One region of the Halomonas sp. SCS19 genome, then DNA from elsewhere that is predicted to be linked to it. Evidence: predicted binding sites of a transcription regulator. Region 1 holds the regulator's gene; each other region holds the start of a gene.
What was found. Region 1 encodes sigma-54, which starts transcription at its own class of promoters, with help from an activator protein. Its sites were predicted from a motif close to TGGCACNNNNNTTGCTNT; they were not measured.
Positions count from the first base shown of each region.

Region 1 (3,836 bases):
CGCGTCGTCCAGGACATCAGCCTGTCGATCGAGCAGGGCAGCATCGTCGGTCTGCTGGGCCCCAACGGGGCCGGCAAGACCACCTCCTTCTACATGATCGTCGGCCTGGTCAGAGCCGACGCCGGCAGCATCAGCATCGATGATCGGGACCTGAGCCGCGCGGCCATGCATCAGCGCGCGCTGGCCGGTATCGGCTACCTGCCTCAGGAGGCTTCGATCTTTCGCAAGCTGTCGGTGGCCGACAACATCATGGCGATCCTCGAGACCCGCAAGGACCTCGACCGCGAGGGCCGAGAAGCACGTCTCGAGCAACTCCTCGAGGACTTCCACGTCAGCCATATTCGCGACAACCCCGGCATGAGCCTGTCCGGCGGGGAGCGGCGCCGGGTCGAGATCGCCCGCGCCCTGGCCACCGAGCCGGCCTTTATCCTGCTCGATGAACCCTTCGCCGGGGTCGACCCGATCTCGGTGGGCGAGATCAAGTCCATCATTCGTCAACTCAAGGCCCGCGATATCGGCGTCCTGATCACCGATCACAACGTGCGCGAGACCCTCGATATCTGCGATCGTGCCTACATCGTCGGCGACGGCCAGATCATCGCCGAGGGCAGCGCCGAGTCCATCCTCGCCAACCAGCGCGTCAAGGAGGTCTACCTGGGCGAGAACTTCCGCCTTTAGACCGCAGGGCCGCCCGACAGCCGCAGTCGCATCAAGCGGCCGCAACACTTGCCAGCATCAGCATCCAACCGCCGGCCCCGAAAGGGTCGGCCTCACCTTGCACACAGGGCCTCCCTCGAAAGAAGCACCTCCCCCCCTACCAAGTTGTTCCACATCGACCTTTTCACTCCCTCCCACAGGTCAAAAAACACCAACTTGGCAAGATGCTTGCATGTCTGATGACTCGTCGTTAGGGTAAAGCCTTTCGACAACACTGGTGGATCCCGACCCATGGCCCTCAAGGCGTCACTGCAGCTGCGCATCGGTACCCAGCTGACCATGACCCCGCAACTGCAACAGGCGATCGGCCTGCTGCAGCTTTCGACCCTGGACCTGCGCCAGGAGGTCCAGCAGGCGCTGGAGGCCAACCCCATGCTCGAACTCGAGGACGAGTTCGGCGAACAGCAGACCAGGGAAGCCGTGGAAGATGACTGGGCGGATCAGATCCCCTCGGAGCTCAGTGTGGACAGCGACTGGTCCGACACCTACCAGGACCTGGGCACCACCCCCGCCGGTAGTGGCGAGGCGCCGGATTTCGAGCGCCAGGCAAGCTCCCAGTCACTGCACAGCCACCTGAGCTGGCAACTGGCGATGCTCGACGTCAGCGACCAGGAGCGCCTGATCGCCGAGAGCCTGCTCGACGCGGTCAACGCCGACGGCTATCTCGAGCAGACACTGGATGACATCGCCCAGGGGCTCGAGCAAGACGGTCGTCGCCCCCCTCCCCTCGCCGAGGTGGAGGCGGTGCTGGTTCGGCTGCAACAGTTCGAACCGACCGGAGTGTTCGCCCGCGACCTGCGCGAGTGTTTGATGCTGCAACTGGATAGTCTGCCTCGCGATACCGTCCTGCTGCCCCAGGCCGGACGACTGGTAAGACAGTTTCTCGAGGCGCTGGCCAGCGGCGACCGACGTCTGCTGAAGCGCCGGCTAGGACTCGATGACGACCAACTCGACAGCGTCATCGAGCTGATCCGAAGCCTCGACCCACGTCCCGGCAGCCAGTTCGGTGACAGCGATAACGACTACGTCATTCCCGACCTGGTGGTACGCCACACCGAAGAGGGCTGGCGCGTTGAACTCAATCCGGATGCAATGCCCCGACTGCGCATCCAGCCCGACTACGCTGCGCTGATTCGGCGCGCGGACAAGAGCCAGGACAACCAGTTCCTCAAGGACCACCTGCAGGAGGCGCGCTGGCTGATCAAGAGTCTGTCCAGCCGCAACGACACCTTGCTGAAGGTCGGCCGGGAAATCATGGTGCGTCAGATCGACTTCCTCGAGCAGGGAGAAGCGGCCATGAAACCGTTGGTGCTGGCCGATATCGCAGACAAGGTGGAGATGCACGAGTCCACCATCTCCCGCGTGACCACCCAGAAGTTCGTGCACACGCCTCGCGGCGTGTTCGAGTTGAAGTATTTTTTCTCGAGCCAGGTCGGCCAGGATGGCGACGCCCATTCCAGTACCGCCATTCGCGCCATGATCAAATCGTTGATTCAAAAGGAACCTGCCCGCAAACCTCTGTCGGACAGCAAACTGGTGGAATTGCTGGCGGAAGACGGCGTCAATGTCGCCAGACGCACCGTGGCAAAGTACCGGGAAGCCATGAATATTCCGTCTTCCAGCGAGCGCAAGCGACTGCGCTGAGGCCTTGCGCTGCGGCGTCGCTAGCCTAGTTATCGGGAAAGCGCAAGCACTTGAAATTTCGCATGACATCTGCGTCTTTCTGCGTAGCGTCGAGGGGGTTTGCAGGATCGGAAAAAGGGTTACAATCAAGCCACCACCCGAAAGAGCAAGGAGCCTGTCATGCAAGTCAACATCACCGGCCACCACGTCGAATTGACCGATCCCCTGCGTGACTACGTACAAGAGAAGCTCGCCCGTGTGGAGCGCCACTACGACAACATCACCAACGTCCAGGTGACCCTCTCGGTGGAAAAGGAACGCCAGCTGGCCGCCTGCACCCTTCACGCCGCCGGTGCCGACCTGCATGCCGAAGCGCAGGACGGCGACATGTATGCTGCTATCGACGCCCTTGCCGACAAGCTGGACCGCCAGCTGGTCAAGCACAAGGAAAAATCCCAAGCCCGCGCCCAAGGCGCCGGAATTCGCTGACTCTCATGACATTGGAAGCCATTCTCCCTCCCGAGCGCACATTGTTCGATGTCCCGGGAGGCAGCAAGAAGAGGGTGCTGGAGTTTTTCAGCACCTTCATTGCGCAGAACACCCCGAGCCTGGACAGCCAGGAGGTCTTCAGTCGGCTGATCGGACGTGAGCGCCTGGGCAGTACCGGCATCGGCAATGGCGTCGCCATTCCCCATGCCCGCAACCCCCACTGCAAGGCGCCCATCTCCGGCTTCCTCAAACTCGCGGAACCTGTCGACTTCGATGCCATCGATGGTGAGCCCGTCGATCTGGTGTTCGTGCTGCTGGTGCCGGAAGAGGCCGACGACGCCCATCTTGCCCTGCTCGGCCAGGTCGCTGGCGTCATGAACGACGCCGACACACGTCACCGTCTGCGCCACGCCAGCTCCCAGCGCGAGCTTCACGAGCGCCTGCAGGAAGCCATCCGCCAACAGGCGCCAGGGGACGACACTCCCTCCTGATCGCGGCCTTGCCTAGGCCATCAGCAATGGACGCCTGCCCAAGGAGACAGGACATGCAGCTCGTGATCATCAGTGGTCGCTCCGGCTCGGGAAAGTCCGTGGCCCTTCAGGCCCTGGAGGACCTGGGGTTCTACGCCATCGACAACCTTCCCGCGACCTTGCTGGGCGCCTTGGTGGACGAGCTGGAAAACGGTCATTCCCGCCGTATCGCCGTCAGCGTCGACGCCCGCAACCTGCCTGAGGCGCTGGAACGCTTCCCCGCCCAGCTGGCGTCCCTCAAGCAGAGTCCGATCGACTGCCAGGTGGTCTACCTGACCAGTGATGCGCGAATTCTGCTCGAGCGTTATTCCCACACGCGGCGCCGTCACCCGCTGACCCGTGATAGCGACATGACCCTGGCGGAAGCCATCGAGTCCGAACAGAAGGCCCTTTCGGGCATTCGAGACCTGGCCGATCTGGTCATCGACAGCTCTCGCCTGTCGGTACACGAACTGCGTTCGCGCATCGCCGAACAGG
Region 1 is NZ_JAMSHN010000001.1:239,114-242,949, forward strand. It holds gene lptB (LPS export ABC transporter ATP-binding protein) at 1-678, shown strand, start outside; gene NFH97_RS01025 (RNA polymerase factor sigma-54) at 949-2,361, shown strand; gene hpf (ribosome hibernation-promoting factor, HPF/YfiA family) at 2,521-2,829, shown strand; gene ptsN (PTS IIA-like nitrogen regulatory protein PtsN) at 2,835-3,320, shown strand; gene rapZ (RNase adapter RapZ) at 3,374-3,836, shown strand, end outside.

Region 2 (3,836 bases), 1.6 Mb from region 1:
GACCTGCTCGGTCATACCGTCGTCGACCGCCACCTCAAGCTTCACCTTGGGCAGAAAGTCGACCACGTACTCGGCTCCCCGGTACAGCTCGGTGTGGCCCTTCTGACGGCCAAAGCCCTTCACTTCAGTGACGGTGATGCCCTGAACACCGATCTCGGAGAGCGACTCGCGGACGTCGTCGAGCTTGAATGGCTTGATAATCGCGGTCACCAGTTTCATGGCGGGTTCCTCATCCTGTCCGTGTGGGGGCGGCGTCGGTCGTGCCTGGCGCCAACCCGTTGGCGGCGCGCCGTTGCGCCTGTCCTGACTAGTGTGACAAAGCATACCCCTGGCGAACAGCAATAAAAAAGGCCCCCGAAGGGGCCAGGAGGAGCACGCCAGCTCACTGGTGTCGCGGGTAAGCTCAGGCTTACTTCTTGGCGACGTTAAACTCGGGGTAGGCTTCGAGACCGCATTCGGCCAGGTCGACGCCTTCGTATTCTTCTTCTTCGCTGACACGCACACCCATGATTGCCTTGATGATCAGCCACACGACCAGGCTAGCGATGAAGACCCAGGCGAAGATGCCGATGATGCCGAGCATCTGGGCGCCGAAGGTGGCGTCGGCGTTGTTCAGCGGGACCGCCAGGACACCCCAGATACCGGCCACACCGTGGGCGGAGATGGCACCGACCGGATCGTCCAGGCGCAGCTTGTCGAGGACCACGATGGCGACCACCACCAGGACACCGCCGACTGCACCGATCAGGGTGGCGCCGAGGGCCGTGGAGGACAGCGGGTCGGCGGTGATGGAGACCAGGCCAGCGATGGCGCCGTTCAGGGCCATGGTCAGGTCAGCCTTGCGGAACCAGATCTTGGCCAGGATCAGCGCGGCGATGACACCCCCGGCGGCGGCAGCGTTGGTGTTCACCAGCACCTGGGCCATGTTGTTGGCGGAAGACACGTCGGAGAGCTTGAGCTCGGAGCCGCCGTTGAAGCCGAACCATCCCAGCCACAGGACGAAGGTACCCAGGGTCGCCAGCGGCATGTTGGCACCGGGAATGGCGTAGATGGCGCCGTTCTTGCCGTACTTGCCCTTGCGCGGACCGAGCACCAGCACACCGGCCAGGGCTGCAGCGGCACCCGCCATGTGGACAATGCCGGAACCTGCGTAGTCGGAGAAGCCTGCTTCGGACAACCAGCCGCCGCCCCAGGTCCAGTAGCCGGAGACCGGATAGATCACGGCGGTCATGACCACGGCGAAGGCCAGGAAGGCCCACAGCTTCATGCGCTCGGCGACAGCGCCGGAGACGATCGACATGGCGGTGGCCACGAACACGACCTGGAAGAAGAAGTCGGCGCGGGCCGAGTAGTAGGGTGCGTCTTCACCACCTGCCAGCACCGCATCGACGCTGTTTTCGGCGCCGATCAAGAAGCCGAGGTTGGGGATGAAGCCGCCGGCGTCGGAGGAGTACATCAGGGCGTAGCCCACCAGCAGATACATGGTGCAGGCGACCGCGAACAGCACGATGTTCTTGGTCAGAATCTCGGCGGTGTTCTTGGCCCGGACCAGGCCGGCCTCGAGCATGGCAAAACCGGCGGCCATCCACATGACCAGGGCGCCGCAGATAAGGAAGTAGAAGGTGTCCAGCGCGTAGCTGAGTTCACTGATATCGACCATGGAAGTGTCTCGCTATATTTTTATCGGAAGTCGGGTCAGGGGACGGGGATCAGACCGCGTCGGAGCCGCGCTCGCCGGTGCGAATGCGGATGACGTCTTCCAGCGGCGTGACGAACACCTTGCCGTCACCGATCTTGCCGCTGTTGGCCGCGTTGCAGATGGCTTCCAGCACGCTGTCCAGTCGGGCCTCGTCGATCGCAACCTCGACTTTCACCTTGGGCAGAAAGTCGACGACATACTCGGCGCCGCGGTATAGCTCGGTGTGGCCCTTCTGGCGGCCGAAGCCCTTGACCTCGGTCACGGTGATGCCCTGGACGCCGTTGTCGGCCAGCGCCTCGCGGACGTCGTCCAGCTTGAAGGGCTTGATGATGGCGGTGATCAGTTTCATGGCATGGCTCCCTACGTGCATAAGGTGGCGGCTTGTTTCCGCTCGGTGCATGGATATCTATGCATAGCGATATACGTGCCATAAATTTGGCAAAAGCTTTGTTTACAATGGCTTGTGGTTGTTTTGGAAAGCAAGAGACGAAAAACACCCGCGAGTTTGCGGCACTGCATCAAAGTTAATGCACTGTTTTGGTGCTGGCGCGCATTGGTGGTGCGTCATTGGCGAGCATGCTGTGTCGGGTCGCGTGCCGGGGCGCGTGTAGGTATCAGGGAGTCGCCAATGCGCCGGGCGCCAATGGGCAAGGGCCACGAAGCATGCGTTGGGCGCCCGGCTTGCGTATCCTGTCGGCAACGGAGTTCCCATCGACGTTTCAAGGAGAGCCATCATGGTCAGTCAGGATCGCATCAGCCGTTTGGCACAGCAGATCGGCGAGCGCTTGCAGGGCGCCTCCCAGGCCCCGGAAGACATCCAGAAGGGGGTCCAGCAGGTGGTGCGTGGCGCCTTCGATCGTCTCGAACTGGTGTCACGCGAGGATTTCGACATCCTCATGGACGTATTGCAGCGCACCCGCTCCCGGGTCGAGGCGCTGGAAAAGCAGGTAGCGGCGCTGGAGAGCCTGGTCGAGGAACGTGCAGCGCCCGCTGGCGAAGCGACCGCGGCGCCTGCCGTGGCCGAGGAAGCCGCCGAGGTACCGGTGCCGCCGGTGCCGGAACAGGGCAAGCAGGACGAGGCGTCGAGCGGTTCAGCCGACAAGCCCTCCGCCTGAGGCTTCGGACGCAGAGCGTCACAAGATATGCCGGCCCGCCCTGGCGGGGGGCTGGCATGGGGCGCCGGTGAGGTGGGCGTGCTCTACTGGTCATGAGCCTTCCGTCAGGCAGGGAGCCCATGACGCTTGCCATCATTGCCACCCGTGCGGGACTGGGGCTGGACGCCCCCGAGGTGCAGGTCGAGGTACACCTGGCCAACGGCCTGCCGGGCATGACCCTGGTCGGCCTGCCCGAGACCGCAGTGCGCGAAAGCCGCGAACGGGTGCGCAGCGCCCTCGCCACCTGCGGCCTCGACTACCCGCTACGCCGCATTACCCTGAATCTTGCTCCCGCCGATCTGCCCAAGGAGGGTGGACGCTTCGATTTGCCCATCGCGTTGGGTCTGCTGGTGGCTTCCGGCCAGTTGCCCGCCGCCGCACTGGAGGGTGTCGAGTGTGCCGGCGAACTGGCCCTCGATGGCCGGTTGCGGCCGGTAGCCGGCATGCTGCCCTTCGCCATGGCCACCCGTCAGGCTGGGCGGCGCCTGATCCTGCCCGAGGCCAACGCCGATGAGGCGGCCCTGGTCAATGGACTGGAGGTGCTGCCGGCGGCGCACCTGCTCGACGTCGTCGCCCACCTGGTCGGGCGCATTCCCCTCGTTGCTCACCTACCCGTCGCACCGCCGCAAGACGGGCCTGCGGCGCTGGATCTGTGCGATGTGCGTGGCCAGTATCAGGCCCGGCGAGCGCTGGAGGTGGCGGCGGCGGGTGGGCACAACCTGCTGTTTGCCGGGCCGCCCGGCACCGGCAAGACGTTGCTGGCCAGCCGACTGCCCGGGCTCTTGCCGCCGCTTGGCGATGACGAGGCGCTGGAGGTAGCGGCGATTCGCTCGGTGTGCGCGCTTCCCCTGTCCGATGGCTTTGGCCGTCGTCCGTTTCGCTCGCCTCACCACACCGCCAGCGCGGTCTCGCTGGTCGGTGGCGGCTCGCGTCCGCGGCCCGGCGAGATCTCGCTGGCCCATCGCGGCGTGCTGTTTCTCGAC
Region 2 is NZ_JAMSHN010000001.1:1,845,857-1,849,692, reverse strand. It holds gene glnK (P-II family nitrogen regulator) at 1-219, opposite strand, end outside; gene NFH97_RS07945 (ammonium transporter AmtB) at 410-1,660, opposite strand; gene NFH97_RS07940 (P-II family nitrogen regulator) at 1,710-2,048, opposite strand; gene NFH97_RS07935 (accessory factor UbiK family protein) at 2,434-2,814, shown strand; gene NFH97_RS07930 (YifB family Mg chelatase-like AAA ATPase) at 2,934-3,836, shown strand, end outside.
Region 2: the regulator sigma-54 is predicted to act here: its motif matches at 2,112-2,129, upstream of NFH97_RS07940 (P-II family nitrogen regulator).

Region 3 (3,836 bases), 2.2 Mb from region 1:
GGTCTCGGCCTCGAGCAGGCGTCAGACAACAACATTCAAAGCAAGAAGCGGGCCAGCCTTGGTGCCAGTGGCACACTCCCGCCGCACAGGCGCCAGGACGGTGCTTTTGTCGAGGAGGCGGGTCACCGTCGGCGCACCTACGCACCATTTTAGTGCACCAACCTGGTGCAGGGCAGTCTCGCCTGGATCACTGTCCGCACAAGGCCCGCAGATCGCGGGTCAAGGCGGCGCAGGACGAAGGGGGTTGGCGGGAAGCAGGCGGCTGGCGCGCTGTACGTGAATGACGATATCGGCACTGCGTTGACGCACCTCTCCCGACGGGGCCAGCACCACCAGGCCCAGGCGATGCTCGCCACGCTCCAGATTGGTGAGCCACAGTGGGCCGATGCCGGTGACGCTGGTGGCGAGCACACCGTCGACCTCCAGGCCGAGGCGATCCCCCGTCGCCGGAGGCGGGCTGATCGCGGCCAGCACCTTCAATCTTCCCCCGGCCCCCGTGGGCAACACGCTGCCATCCGCCGGAGAGGCGATGGCCAGGACATCGTGGGGCTGGAAGATATCGGCGTCGCTATCCGGGCCTGGTACTGAAGGCGCCGTCGGCCTGGTGGGCGCCGCCACATCCAGCGCAGGGGCGCTGGACAACGGCGGCGGTGCCAGCGCGCGGGCGCCGACCGAGGGCGTATCGCTGTAGCGCACGACGCCGTCGGGACCGACACTGCGATAGATGGTGCTCGCCGGCACGGTTTCTGCCACCGGCAACGCCAGCCCGGACGCTGCCAGCAAGGCAATGGCCATCAGTGACGGTCGACACGGCGACGAGGGAGCGCTCTCGCCCCTCTCCCGGCCTGCCCTGCGCGTCCACCGCTGCATCATCGTGATTGCCCTCGCCGACCTTCCCCTGACGAGGATGACGTCAGCCACGACCCGAGCCAAGGGAATCCCTTGCCCAGGCGCAAGGCCCGCGCAAAAAAAATCGGCCCCGCGATCATCGCGGGGCCGACGGAACGCACGAGGCGTTATGCCGATCAGCAGCTGTAGTACATGTCGAACTCGATCGGGTGGGTCGCCATGCGCAGGCGCTCGACGTCCTCGTTCTTGAGCTCGATGTAAGCGTCGATCATGTCGTCGGTGAAGACGCCACCTTCGGTCAGGAAGCTGCGGTCCTCGTCGAGGGCTGCCAGCGCCTGGTCGAGGCTCTCGGCCACGGTCGGGATGGCCTTGCCTTCTTCCGGCGGCAGGTCATAGAGGTTCTTGTCCATGGCGTCGCCGGGGTGGATCTTGTTCTTGATGCCGTCGATACCGGCCATCAGCATCGCCGCGAAGCACAGGTAGGGGTTGGCGGTCGGGTCGGGGAAACGCGCCTCGACACGCTTGCCCTTCGGGCTTGCGGTGTACGGGATACGGATGGAAGCAGAACGGTTACGGGCGCTGTAGGCCAGCATGACCGGCGCTTCGAAGCCCGGCACCAGACGCTTGTAGGAGTTGGTAGAAGCGTTGGTGAAGGCGTTCAGGGCGCGGGCGTGCTTGATGATACCGCCGATGTAGTAAAGCGCCATTTCAGACAGACCGGCGTACTCGTCACCGGCAAACTGGTTCTGGCCGTCCTTCCAGAAAGACTGGTGGACGTGCATGCCGCTGCCGTTGTCGCCGACCAGCGGCTTGGGCATGAAGGTGGCGGTCTTGCCGTAGGCGTGAGCCACATTGTGGATCACGTACTTCATTTCCTGAACTTCGTCGGCCTTCTTGACCAGGGTGTTGAAGGCAACACCGATCTCGTTCTGGCCGGCGTTGGACACCTCGTGGTGGTGCACCTCGACCTTCTGACCGATGGCCTCGAGGGTGTTGCACATGGCACCGCGCATGTCATGGAAGCTGTCCACCGGCGGAACCGGGAAGTAGCCGCCCTTGACCCGCGGACGGTGACCGAGGTTGCCACCTTCGACGGCGCGGTCGGTGGACCAGGCACCCTCTTCGGAGCTGATCTTGTACATGGCGCCTTCGATATCGGCCTTCCAGTGCACCTCGTCGAAGATGAAGAACTCGGGCTCGGGGCCGAAGAAGGCGGTATCGCCCAGGCCAGAGGACTGCAGGTATGCCTCGGCGCGCTTGGCGATGGAGCGCGGATCACGCTCGTAGCCCTGCATGGTGGCCGGCTCGATGATGTCGCAACGCAGGATCAGGGTCGCGTCTTCGGTGAAGGGGTCGAGGAAGCCGGTGCCGTCCTCCGGACGCAGGATCATGTCGGACTCGTTGATGCCCTTCCAGCCGTTGATGGAGGAACCATCGAACATCTGGCCATTCTCGAAGAACTCTTCGTCGACCTCGGCGGCCGGAATGGTGACGTGCTGCTCTTTACCGCGGGTATCGGTGAAGCGCAGGTCAACCCACTTCACATCATGTTCGTTGATCAGGGCGAGGGTCTTGTCTGACATGTGGTCCTCCAGAGTGGAACTTGTCTCGTGACTCGAGCGTTGCGCAACGGCGCCAATCCCATGTCACCGGTTTGAAACGGGGGATGATCCAGGGAACAAAAGGGGTACCGGGATCCTTTGTAGCACGCTCCCGGGACACTGCCCATGGCAACGTGCGCGACACGATGACACTGCCAACCACAATGCAGATTGCGTGCCAGCATTGCACCAGCATCGACCAAAAAAATCTCAACCCATTGTTTCAAATCTTTTTTATCCAAACAGACCCTTTGCGCCAGCTTAGGGCACAAAGGCCCACCGTCTACAGGAGTCGCCGCCTAATGCACCGAAATAGTGCAACAAAGGCTGCGATGCACCACTTTGGACCTTTGTGACAGGATCTATAAACTCTGCCGGGCCGATCGTGAGGTGTCAGTGGGCGCTGGAACCTTTCGCAACGCAAAGATACACTTTATTACGTTCGACTCCGACCGCCTCTCCTGCCGGCCGGCGTCACCCTCCTCGGAGTGTCGTCGTGAAAATCAGCTTGATCATAGATGTCCGACTTACCGGCAAGGAACTGCCTCGCCGGCTCGCGGAAGCACGCCAGCAGGTCGCCCTCTTCCAGGGAAGAGGCGAGATCCTCGTCATCGACGATGGCGATATGGCGCCACCACTACTGGGCGAACCGGGCGAACACGCCGTCGTCGGCTATCGCCAGGTGCGCAGCCGGCCCGCGCCCATGGGGCGGCGCCTCAACCTGGCCGCCTCCCACAGCAATGGACGCATGCTCGGCTTCTGCCTCGGCCCTCTGGACACCCACTGGGTCGAGCGAATGATGGCAGCCGCCTGCGATGATTCGCGCCCGGTGGTGCGTCCTGCTCGCCCCTGTCCGCTATCGCTGCTCAGCCTGCTGCGACGTACTCCGACCCGGGCCCTGGGCGTCGAACGTACCTGGTTCGATCGACTGGGAGGCTTCGACCCGTCGCTGGACTTGAGCGCGGTAGAGGACCTCGCCACTCGCCTCAAGGCCTGTCGCGCCAAGATGGTCGTGCAGCGCGCCTGAGCGTCAGATCGTCCTTTCTGTCGATTTCGCCTACTTTTTTCGCTTCGCAGGTGCTTGATAGTTCAGCATCTTGAGGATCGATGCCGAGATTGGCGCCAACAAGGCTGGTCGTTGTCATCGCCCAGGCCCTATAATGCTGCCCCACTTTTTCCAGCAGGATCCCGTCGTGATCGAGAATCTTCGCAACATCGCCATCATCGCTCACGTCGACCACGGCAAAACCACCCTGGTCGACAAGCTGTTGAGTCAGTCTGGCACTCTGGACCGCAAGGCCGAGGGTCAGGAGCGCATCATGGACTCCAATGACCAGGAGAAGGAACGCGGTATCACCATCCTGGCGAAGAACACGGCGATCCGCT
Region 3 is NZ_JAMSHN010000001.1:2,390,547-2,394,382, reverse strand. It holds gene NFH97_RS10395 (DUF4124 domain-containing protein) at 220-795, opposite strand; gene glnA (glutamate--ammonia ligase) at 1,026-2,432, opposite strand; gene NFH97_RS10385 (glycosyltransferase family 2 protein) at 2,947-3,477, shown strand; gene typA (translational GTPase TypA) at 3,644-3,836, shown strand, end outside.
Region 3: the regulator sigma-54 is predicted to act here: its motif matches at 2,614-2,631, upstream of glnA (glutamate--ammonia ligase).